Regions from separate parts of the Vibrio sp. YT-19(2023) genome, predicted to be linked through region 2. Evidence: riboswitches for the same ligand, from Rfam matches in the RefSeq annotation. Region 2 holds a riboswitch; the other holds the start of a gene.

Region 1 (5,635 bases), on a different contig from region 2:
CTAGATCTTTCTCACCAACGAACCATGGGTCCTCGTTACCACCGCCGCCTTTACGGCCACCGATGTGTAGACCTTTACGCTGACCAAGCGTGTGGTACATCAGGCCTTGATGTTGACCAATCACTTCGCCTTCAGGTGTTTCGATGTTGCCTGGTTGAGCTGGAAGGTAGCGACCTAGGAATTCAGTAAACTTGCGTTCGCCGATGAAACAAATACCCGTAGAGTCTTTCTTCTTCGCCGTGATTAGATCTTGCTCTTCCGCGATGCGGCGTACTTCTGGCTTCTCTAGGTCACCAACAGGGAATAGGCTACGTGCGATTTGCTCGTTGCTTAATGTGTACAGGAAGTAGCTTTGATCTTTGTTGCCATCTAGACCACGTAACATTTGTGGTTTTTCACCGTTTTCTGGGAAAGAGCGACGCACATAGTGGCCCATTGCAATGTAATCAGCATCAAGTACTTCATCAGCGAATTCTAGGAATGCTTTGAACTTGATTTCTTTGTTACAAAGAATGTCAGGGTTCGGAGTACGGCCCGCTTTGTATTCAGCAAGGAAGTACTCAAATACGTTATCCCAGTATTCGGCAGCAAAGTTGATAGTGTGTAGGTGGATGCCTAGCTTGTCACATACTGCCTGAGCGTCAGCAAGATCTTCTGCCGCTGTACAATATTCTTCGTTGTCATCTTCTTCCCAGTTCTTCATGAAAAGGCCTTCTACTTGGTAGCCTTGCTGCTTTAGAAGATACGCGGAAACAGATGAATCAACGCCGCCGGACATACCGACGATGACTTTCTTTTGGCTGTTATCAGACATTACTAAACACCACTTAAATAAACGGGATGCAGATTCTATCAGAATCCACAGACCGGTGACAGATCCGAGATCGAAATCACAATTCGTTTCGCTGGATTTTTCTTCAACAAAGATTCGAACGAGTAATTTCGCAAGTATAGAAGAGGTATATATGGCATAGTTGGCCAAAATCCAAGAGGAAACATCAAATGACAGAAGAAAACCAATTTATGCAAGAAAGTGAGTTGATTGAAATTGTTGAAAATCAGCTCGAAGATGGTAACCCGCTTAAAGTAAAAGAAACCCTTATGCGTTTAATGATGACTGGCACACCACGTGAAGATGCGGTTGCGATGATGGCATGTGCGATGTCAATTGAGGTTTTTGATGTAATGAAGAATGAGGGTGAGTTCAACCTAAAGCGTTATAGCGAGCACCTTGAGCAACTACCAGATCTCAGCTTTATGGAAGGTGAATAAGCCACCTAAAAGAAAAAAGCTGTCAGCAAACGTTTGCTATAATTGCTTTTATTGCCGCTTTATTATTAGCGGTATAGAATCCGTTCTCCTTTTCATCCCCTTACTCAGACTGACAATATGAAATTTCCTGGACAACGCAAATCGAAGCACTATTTTCCTGTTCATGCTCGTGACCCGCTGGTGAGCCAAGCACAAGAAAGCAAGAAGATGACGCGCACTCACATCATTGGTATTGACCAAACTTTGGTTGATATTGAAGCTAAAGTTACAACGGATGTGATTGAAAAGTACGGTCTGAGTAAAGGTCACTCTTTGGTTATTGATGACGAAAGAGCAGAAGAGTTGTACCAGCAACTTAAAGAAGAGAACTTAATTACCAATGAGTATGCGGGTGGCACAATTGGTAACACGCTACACAACTACTCTGTGCTAGCAGATGATCGCTCTACGCTGCTTGGAGTGATGAGCCAGGATATCAAAATTGGCAGCTATGGCTACCGTTACCTTTGTAATACATCAAGCCGCATGGACTTGAACTATCTACAAGGTGTTGATGGCGCTATCGGTCGTTGTTTCGCTCTTATTACAGAAGATGGTGAACGTACTTTTGCGATCAGTGAAGGGCAAATGAACCAACTGCATCCTGATAGCATTCCAGAAAAAATCTTTAAAAATGCATCGGCGCTTGTACTAACGTCATATTTAGTACGTTGTAAAGAAGGCGACCCAATGCCTGAAGCAACAATGAAAGCGATTGAGTACGCGAAAAAGAATGATGTACCTGTTGTTCTGACTCTTGGGACGAAGTTCGTTATTCAAGATGACCCGAAATATTGGCAAGAATTCATTCGAGATAACGTTTCAGTCGTTGCGATGAATGAAGATGAAGCAGAAGCTCTGACGGGTGAGTCAGACCCACTTGCTGCATCTGATAAAACACTGGAGTGGGCAGATCTAGTATTGTGCACCGCGGGGCCTGTAGGCCTATTTATGGCGGGTTATACGGAAGATAGCGCGAAGCGCGAAACTTCTTTGCCATTACTTCCAGGGTCAATTGCTGAATTTAATCGTTATGAATTCAGTCGTCCGGCGAAAAAAGACTCATGCGAGACGCCAATAAAAGTGTACTCGCATATCTCGCCATATATGGGTGGCCCAGAAAAAATTAAGAATACAAATGGCGCAGGTGATGCTGCGTTATCTGCTGTTCTTCATGATATGGCAGCAAATAAATACCATAAAGAAAATGTGCCTAATTCAAGCAAGCACAGTAACGAGTATTTAACTTACTCTTCTTTTTCTCAAGTCTGCAAATACGCAAACCGTGCTAGCTACGAAGTTCTCGTGCAACATTCACCACGATTGTCGCGCGGACTTCCTGAGCGAGAAGATAGCCTAGAAGAAGCATACTGGGAACGTTAATACGAAGCGATTTAATTAACTATTCTGTAACTAAAGTAAAAGGCACATTAAGAAACGTGCCTTTTTTATTTGTAATGGTTTAAATAAAAAAGGCTCCCTATGGGAGCCTTTTAAAAATAGCACGGATCTAGATTAGGAACTCATCCAGAGATTTACCTGCATCAAGTTGCTCTTGAATCGCCGAAGGTGTACGACCTTGGCCAGTCCAAGTTTTCTCATTACCGTTTGAATCTGTGTATTTGTATTTAGCAGGGCGAGGTGCGCGCTTCGCTTTGCCTTTCGTCTTAGTTTCGCCAGATAGCGCAGTAATAAGTGCTTCTACGTCAATACCGTCTTGAGCGATTTTCTCAGCAATCTCTGCAAGCTTAGCTTCTTGCTCTGCTTGTGCTGCGCGTTCTGCTTCTTCTGCTTCACGACGCTCATCTACGACAGTAGTGAGTTTATCTAGAGCTTCTTCCAATTGTTCTAGAGTCAGCTCACGAGAAAATGCACGAAGGCTACGGATATTTAGAAGGGTTTTAGTCAGCTCTGACATAACGATTCCTATTAAAAGGTTAATGTGTTGGGCACTTTTTATCGTTACGATTAAATAATGCCAATCTATAAATAAACAAAGAGTCCTTATATTTAACTTTATCTTTTCCTTATGTGCAAATGCTAAATCAAGATTTTGTTTAAATTTGACTATTTTTTAAAGCAATTAATATTATTACACTCGAAATAAATCATTATTAGATGAGAACTAAAATCAACAATCATTATTGTATAGAGAGAGTGACAGCTTGGTTTTTTATAAAAAAATTTGAGTTATTACTTAAAAATATGAAGCATCCATCTTTAATGCTGTGTCATATATCCTTAATTTATTGATATAAGATAAACCATGATATTTCTAAGGTAGTAATAATGTTTCATAAATAACATGATTGATGTGATTTCAGTTGCACAAAACTTATGGAAGTAGGCAAGGTTTATAAATTATCTCAGTCATTATTTATTTGTTTAATTTAGTTTGATGTGTTGCATTGACTCTCATCATAAGTACAATGGCTGCCACCTGATGCAATATTGCAGACAATTTGTTTTTAATTTGTACAGTTAGTGGTTAATTGTTTGTTGTTGCCGTAGAGGCGCGGTCTCGAAGAGTAGCTATTATTGGGGTGATGCCAATGAATAATAGTGGAAGGCGAAGATTGCCGAAGTAAGTAACTCATCAAAGTTACTTGCTGGGGTTGTATCTGAAAGGAACAACACTGCCATAGTATATATTCACATTAAACTATGGAGCGCTACTGTAGGGTTGGGTGGAGTGTTCGCTTCCCTGTCGCTAAGTTCAACATGAGCACGTATCGTATGCTACGTGACTTGTCTGCAGTAGATCTCTAGCCAAACTTTGGTTTTTGAAGATCATGAATTTAATAGATTTTTCTAGTTCTCCTGTTTCATTATTGCCACCTATTGTCGCTTTGACTTTGGCGATTTTGACTCGACGTGTATTAGTTTCCTTGGGTGTAGGTATCGTGCTAGGTGCGGTGCTACTTAATAGCTGGTCTATCAGCGACACCGCAGGTTACGTCAGTTCTCAAGTTTCTTCTGTCTTTATTGAAGATGGCGGAATTAACACTTGGAACATGAGCATTGTTGGTTTCCTAATCTTATTAGGTATGACAACAGCTTTATTAACGCTATCTGGCGGTACTCGTGCTTTTGCTGAATGGGCACAATCTCGAGTGAAGAGTAAACGCGGCTCCAAACTTCTTGCCGCCTTTTTAGGCGTATTCATTTTTGTCGATGATTACTTTAATAGCCTTGCTGTTGGTGCGATCTCTCGCCCAGTAACCGATCGCTTTTATGTGTCTCGCGCTAAGCTTGCGTACATTCTAGACTCAACCGCTGCTCCAATGTGTGTAATTATGCCTGCTTCTAGCTGGGGTGCTTACATTATTACTATTATTGGCGGGATCTTAGTCTCACATGGGATCACAGAGTATTCGGCTCTTGGCGCATATGTTCGTCTTATCCCAATGAACTTCTACGCCGTTTTTGCGCTGCTAATGGTGTTCGCTGTTGCGTGGTTTGGTCTTGATATTGGTAAAATGCGTGAGCATGAGATCTCTGCATCGCAAGGTCGTGGCTTTGATAAAGACAAAGAAAATGACTCGCAAGAAGCGCATGACCTAAACGAAGAGCTAGATATCCGTGAAAGTGAAAAGGGTAAAGTGTCAGATTTGATACTTCCTATCGTGACGCTGATTATCGCGACTATCGCTTCAATGCTTTACACGGGTGGCCAAGCATTGGCTGCTGATGGTAAGGAGTTTGCGCTTCTTGGTGCTTTTGAAAATACAGATGTAGGTACATCACTAATCTACGGTAGCTTGCTTGGCTTAGCAGTTGCACTGTTTACTGTTGTGAAGCAAGGTCTACCAATGGCTGAGATCGCACGTACACTTTGGATTGGTGCTAAGTCTATGTTTGGTGCGATTCTAATCTTAGTATTTGCCTGGACCATTGGTTCTGTTATCGGTGATATGAAGACTGGTACTTACCTTTCGACAATGGCGCAGGGCAATATCAACCCTCATTGGCTCCCAGTTATCCTATTCTTGTTGTCTGGCCTGATGGCGTTCTCAACAGGTACTTCATGGGGTACGTTCGGCATCATGCTTCCAATCGCTGGAGACATGGCTGGCGCAACAGACGTAGCGCTAATGCTACCGATGCTGAGTGCGGTTTTAGCTGGTGCGGTATTCGGTGACCATTGTTCACCAATCTCAGATACGACTATCTTGTCATCGACGGGTGCACGTTGTAACCACATTGATCACGTATCAACACAGCTACCTTATGCATTATCAGTCGCGCTTGTTTCATGCGTCGGCTTTATTGCCCTTGGTATGACTGCTTCAATAGCGTTCTCGTTCATTGCAGCGTCGATAAC
Region 2 (5,635 bases):
ATGCTTGAGCATCACTGACTGCACCAGTTGAGGTTTCCGCATGCACAAAAGCAAGAATTTTTGTATCTGGGTGCTGTTCGAGTGCTTGCTCGACTTTATCAATGGAAACAGGCGTCCCCCATTCATCATCGACGATAACAACTTCGCCACCAGCACGGACGACATTTTCGCGCATGCGTTCACCAAATACACCGTTACGGCAGACGATCACTTTGTCGCCTTTCTCGATCAAGTTTACAAAGCAGGTTTCCATCCCTGCGCTACCAGGCGCTGAAACCGCAATAGTGAACTCATTGTCAGTTTGAAAGGCATACTTCAATAGCTGCTTGAGCTCATCCATCATACCGATAAACAGAGGATCAAGGTGACCTACCGTAGGACGGCTTAGTGCTTGTAACACTTGAGGATAAATATCAGAAGGACCAGGTCCCATTAAAATACGGTGAGGCGGAATAAAGCTTTGGATCGACATGTCAGCTCCTTGATTATCTTTTATCCTGAGCATTCTAAAAGTTCTATTCAATAACATGGCTCAGGTGTAGGGTTCTTCACCCTAATAGATTTTTCCTCTATCAGCAATTAGCCGTAAGTATGGAGGTCAAACCAGTGTCACAAAATCGTTAATAAAAAACACCATAAAGGTTGAAATATTGATTGACATTAAGGCCTCAAAACCGTTCAATGTTTGAGCTTTATGTAGAAGAGGAGCGCTACCCAGGTAGATGATTTGTGGAACCGCAATTCCAACACCAATCATTGAGGGGGAGTAGTGCCGAGGTAAGTCAAAGTTGCAGGATTTGACTTGTCGGTTGAATTGGGCTGAATCCCATCAACTGTCATCAGCGCAGTCTGATGAAGGGCTTCTGAGGGTAAATTTTTCAAATAGCATTCTAAATACCTCTCTTTTTGCTCTGTTCCTTTTCTCACTAAACATTGGATGTACAATTTTTTAGGAAGTCGTGGGAGAACGCAGTGAGCGCATTTAACGTAGCTAAATTCGGTGGAACCAGTGTTGCCAACTTTGAGGCAATGAGTCGTTGCGCCACCATTATCGAAAACAATCCAAATACTCGCCTGGTCGTGAGCAGCGCTTGCTCTGGCGTCACCAACCTATTGGTAGAACTCGCCAACGGCGTTCAGGATCAAACGCACCGTACTGAGCTGCTGCAAAATCTGGCCAACATTCATGACGCCATTTTAACTCAGCTCGAAGACAGCACGAAAACTGCTGCCGAGGTGTATGGCATATTAGATACCGTAACCAGCCTGGCCGAGGCTGCATCTATCCAAGCTAGTGCGAAGTTAACCGATCATTTAGTCGCATGTGGTGAACTCATGTCGACGCACATTCTAACTCAGTTAATGTGTGAGCGAGGCATTCAAGCAGTGCGCTTTGATATCCGCGATGTGCTGCGTACTGATGACAACTTTGGTCGCGCGGAGCCAAACATTGAAGCAATTTCGACGCTTGCGCAAGATAAACTCGTACCACTTTGCCAACAATCCGTTGTTGTTACTCAAGGCTTCATAGGATCTGACGAAGCCGGTAATACAACAACATTAGGTCGAGGGGGCAGCGATTACAGCGCCGCCTTAATTGCTGAGAGCGTTAAAGCGGCAGGGCTAGAAATCTGGACTGATGTTCCGGGTATCTACACAACAGACCCGCGAATTGCACCAAAAGCCTCACCAATTCCCGAGATCAGCTTTAGTGAAGCTTCAGAAATGGCTAACTTTGGCGCTAAAATCCTTCACCCTTCTACGCTAGTACCTGCATTGCGCCACGACATTCCGGTATTTGTGGGGTCATCGAAAGAGCCTGAAAAAGGGGGAACTTGGATTCGCCACCAAGTCGAAAGCTCACCGTTATTCCGTGCGCTAGCTTTGCGTTGTAACCAAACCATGGTAACGCTACGCAGCGCCAATATGTTCCACGCATACGGCTTCTTAGCAAAGGTCTTTGAGATCCTTGCAAAGCATAAGATATCTGTCGATTTGATCACAACATCTGAAATCAGTGTATCGTTAACACTTGATCAAACCGATACATCCGGCGGCGCGCCGCAGCTGCCGCAAGCTGTACGAGAAGAGTTAGAAGAGTTATGTAAGGTAGAAGTTGAACGTGACCTATGCCTCGTTGCTCTCATTGGTAACAACATGAGTGAGAGTAAAGGCTACGCGAAACAGGTTTTTGGCACGCTAGAAGATTTTAACCTACGCATGATTTGTTATGGCGCTAGCCCTCACAACTTATGCTTCTTGCTCCATGAATCAGTATCGAAACAAGCCATACAAAAACTCCACACTGAGTTGTTTGAGAAGTAAGTTCAACTCAATAAAACAAAGGGCTGCGTATCTGCAGCCCTTTGTCGTTTCATTAGTTGTTACATTTGGACGAGGTAAACATCAATTTAACCGTTAATGTTTGGCCCTAACCATTTTTCAGCCTCGATCCTATCCCACCCCTTACGATCGGCGTAACTCTCTAGCTGATCTTCTTGGATCTGTGCGATCGCAAAGTAACGTGAGTCAGGATGAGAGAAATACCAACCAGAGACTGACGCGCCCGGATACATTGCATAGCTGGAGGTTAGAGTCATGCCAATATTCTCTTCCACATTAAGTAGCTCCCAAAGCGGTCCTTTTTCAGTATGCTCAGGGCACGCTGGATAACCTGGTGCAGGGCGAATACCTTGGTATTTTTCACGAATGAGATCATCGTTAGATAAATCTTCATCCGCAGCATAACCCCAAATTTCTTTACGGACACGCTCATGCAAATACTCAGCAAACGCTTCGGCTAGGCGATCCGCCACCGCTTGAATCATAATTGCGTTGTAATCATCTCCCTGTGCTTTGTATTCATCAGCAAGCTCTCGTTCACCAATACCACCAGTGACAGCAAATGCCCCTATCCAATCATGTTTACCCGACTCTTTAGGTGCGATGTAGTCGGATAAACAATAGTTGAATCCTTTTGGTTTCTCGGTCTGTTGTCGCAAGTTACGTAATACTTTCACAACGTCGGTACGAGTTTCATCAGCATAAACTTCAATGTCGTCCCCCACGCTCGCAGCAGGGAATAAGCCACACATTCCACGCGCTTTTAACAGGCCTTCTCGCTCAACTCGATCAAGTAACTCGTTGGCATCTTCGAATAAACGTTTTGCTTCTTCACCAACTTCTTCATGTTGGAAAATTGTTGGATACTTACCCACAAGTGACCAAGTCATAAAGAATGGTGTCCAATCGATGTATTGACGTAATATAGCCACATCAAAATCATCGAAGATATGAATGCCAGGCTTAACAGGCACTGGAGGAGTATAAGCTTCCCAATCGATCGCAACTTTATTCGCTCGAGCCGCTTCTAATGTCACTGGTTTGGTTCTCGGTTTCTTTCGATTATGTTGATCACGTACTCGTTCGTAATCAGCTTGAAGTTTTTCAACAAATTCAGGGCGACGTTCATCTGACAGAAGAGAAGTACATACGCCCACTGCACGTGAGGCGTTGTTCACGTAAACCACTGGATGCTTGTAATTTTGCTCAATCTTAACTGCTGTATGGGCTTTTGACGTTGTTGCGCCACCGATGAGAAGAGGTAAGTTAAAGTCGAGACGCTCCATCTCTTTTGCAACATGCACCATTTCGTCTAATGAAGGCGTGATCAACCCTGATAAACCAATAATATCGACGTTTTCTTCTTGCGCTACTTTTAAGATCTTTTCGCAAGGAACCATGACACCAAGATCGATAATTTCGTAGTTATTGCACTGCAATACAACGCCAACGATATTTTTCCCGATATCATGTACATCACCTTTGACCGTCGCTAGCAAAATCTTACCGTTTGTTTGTCCCACCTGCTTTTCTGCATTGATGTAGGGCTCCAGATGCGCGACTGCTTGCTTCATCACTCGTGCAGATTTTACGACCTGAGGAAGGAACATTTTACCTTCACCAAACAAGTCTCCGACGACGTTCATCCCATCCATTAGTGGGCCTTCAATCACCTCTAATGGCTTTGAAGCGTTGACACGAGCCTCTTCGGTATCATCAACGATGAACTCAGTTATTCCTTTCACTAACGCGTGCTCTAAGCGCTTTTCAACAGGCCAAGTTCTCCACTCAAGTGCAGAGGCATCCTCCTCTTTACCTACCCCTTTGCCTGCATATTCCGCCGCGATATCTAACAATCTCTCAGTGGCGTCATCACGACGGTTAAGAACGACATCTTCCACAGCCTCACGCAATTTTTCAGGCACGTTATCGTAGATTTCTAACTGACCCGCATTCACAATCCCCATATCCATACCATTTTTAAAACAGTGGTAGAGGAACACCGCGTGAATCGCTTCACGTACATAGTTATTGCCACGGAAAGAGAATGAGACGTTAGAAACACCACCCGAGATCATCGCATGTGGTAAATCACGTTTGATATCGCCAACGGCTTCAATGAAATCCACCGCATAGTTATTATGCTCCTCGATCCCCGTAGCAATGGCAAAAATGTTTGGGTCAAAAATGATGTCTTCTGGTGGAAAGCCCACTTCATCAACAAGAATTCGGTAAGCGTTGGTACAAATTTCTACTTTGCGCTCACGTGTATCTGCTTGCCCAATCTCATCAAACGCCATCACAATCACAGCCGCACCGTAACGGCGGATCAACTTAGCTTGTTCAACGAATTTCTCTTTGCCTTCTTTGAGAGAGATCGAGTTAACAATGCCTTTGCCTTGGATGCACTTAAGACCGGCTTCAATAACCTCCCACTTGGAAGAGTCAACCATGATTGGTACTTTTGAGATTTCAGGTTCTGACGCACAAAGGTTTAAAAAGCGAACCATACAAGCTTGTGCATCCAACATGCCTTCATCCATGTTGATATCGATAATTTGAGCGCCATTTTCAACTTGTTGACGAGCCACATCGAGCGCTTCATCGTACAGCTCTTCTTTAATCAAGCGCTTAAAACGCGCAGAACCGGTTACATTCGTACGCTCACCGACATTGATAAATAAAGAGTCTTTATCAATCGCGAGTGGCTCTAAGCCAGACAAGCGACAAGCAACGGGAAGTTCAGGTAATTGACGAGGGGCGATATTTTCAACCGCGAGTGCCATTTGGCGAATGTGCTCAGGAGTTGTACCACAACACCCACCAATCAAGTTTAAAAAGCCACTTTGAGCCCACTCTTTAACATGCTTAGCCATATCTTCTGGCGACAAATCGTATTCGCCGAATGCATTCGGAAGCCCAGCATTTGGGTGAGCGGAAACAAAAGATTCTGATATACGAGAGAGCTCTTCAACATAAGGACGCAGCTCATCTGGACCAAGTGCACAGTTCAAACCAAACGAAATCGGTTTAACATGACGTAATGAGTTGTAAAACGCTTCTGTGGTTTGACCGGATAATGTCCGACCGGAAGCATCAGTAATAGTCCCCGAGATCATCACAGGTAACTCAATACCCATCTCTTCAAACACACTTTCAACAGCAAATGAACAAGCCTTAGCGTTAAGCGTATCGAAGATGGTCTCGATAAGAATAAGGTCTGAACCACCTTTAATAAGCGCTCGAGTCGATTCAGAGTAAGCCTCAACTAACTCGTCGAAAGAAACATTTC

The links. A riboswitch is a leader RNA that binds a small molecule or an ion and turns the genes downstream of it on or off. The one in region 2 is predicted to bind lysine.
Region 1: it holds a riboswitch for lysine, as region 2 does, so the genes downstream of both, tet(35) (tetracycline efflux Na+/H+ antiporter family transporter Tet(35)) here and lysC (lysine-sensitive aspartokinase 3) in region 2, are expected to answer to the same signal.

The regions. Positions count from the first base shown of each region.
Region 1 covers NZ_JAWOQN010000004.1:207,621-213,255, forward strand. The annotation lists gene mnmA (tRNA 2-thiouridine(34) synthase MnmA) at 1-814, opposite strand, end outside; gene R7E78_RS05115 (hypothetical protein) at 1,003-1,272, shown strand; gene R7E78_RS05120 (inosine/guanosine kinase) at 1,390-2,694, shown strand; gene R7E78_RS05125 (H-NS family nucleoid-associated regulatory protein) at 2,822-3,229, opposite strand; lysine riboswitch at 3,812-3,994, shown strand; gene tet(35) (tetracycline efflux Na+/H+ antiporter family transporter Tet(35)) at 4,104-5,635, shown strand, end outside.
Region 2 covers NZ_JAWOQN010000043.1:2,808-8,442, reverse strand. The annotation lists gene R7E78_RS21690 (pyridoxal-phosphate-dependent aminotransferase family protein) at 1-472, opposite strand, end outside; lysine riboswitch at 693-871, shown strand; gene lysC (lysine-sensitive aspartokinase 3) at 973-2,325, shown strand; gene metH (methionine synthase) at 2,412-5,635, opposite strand, start outside.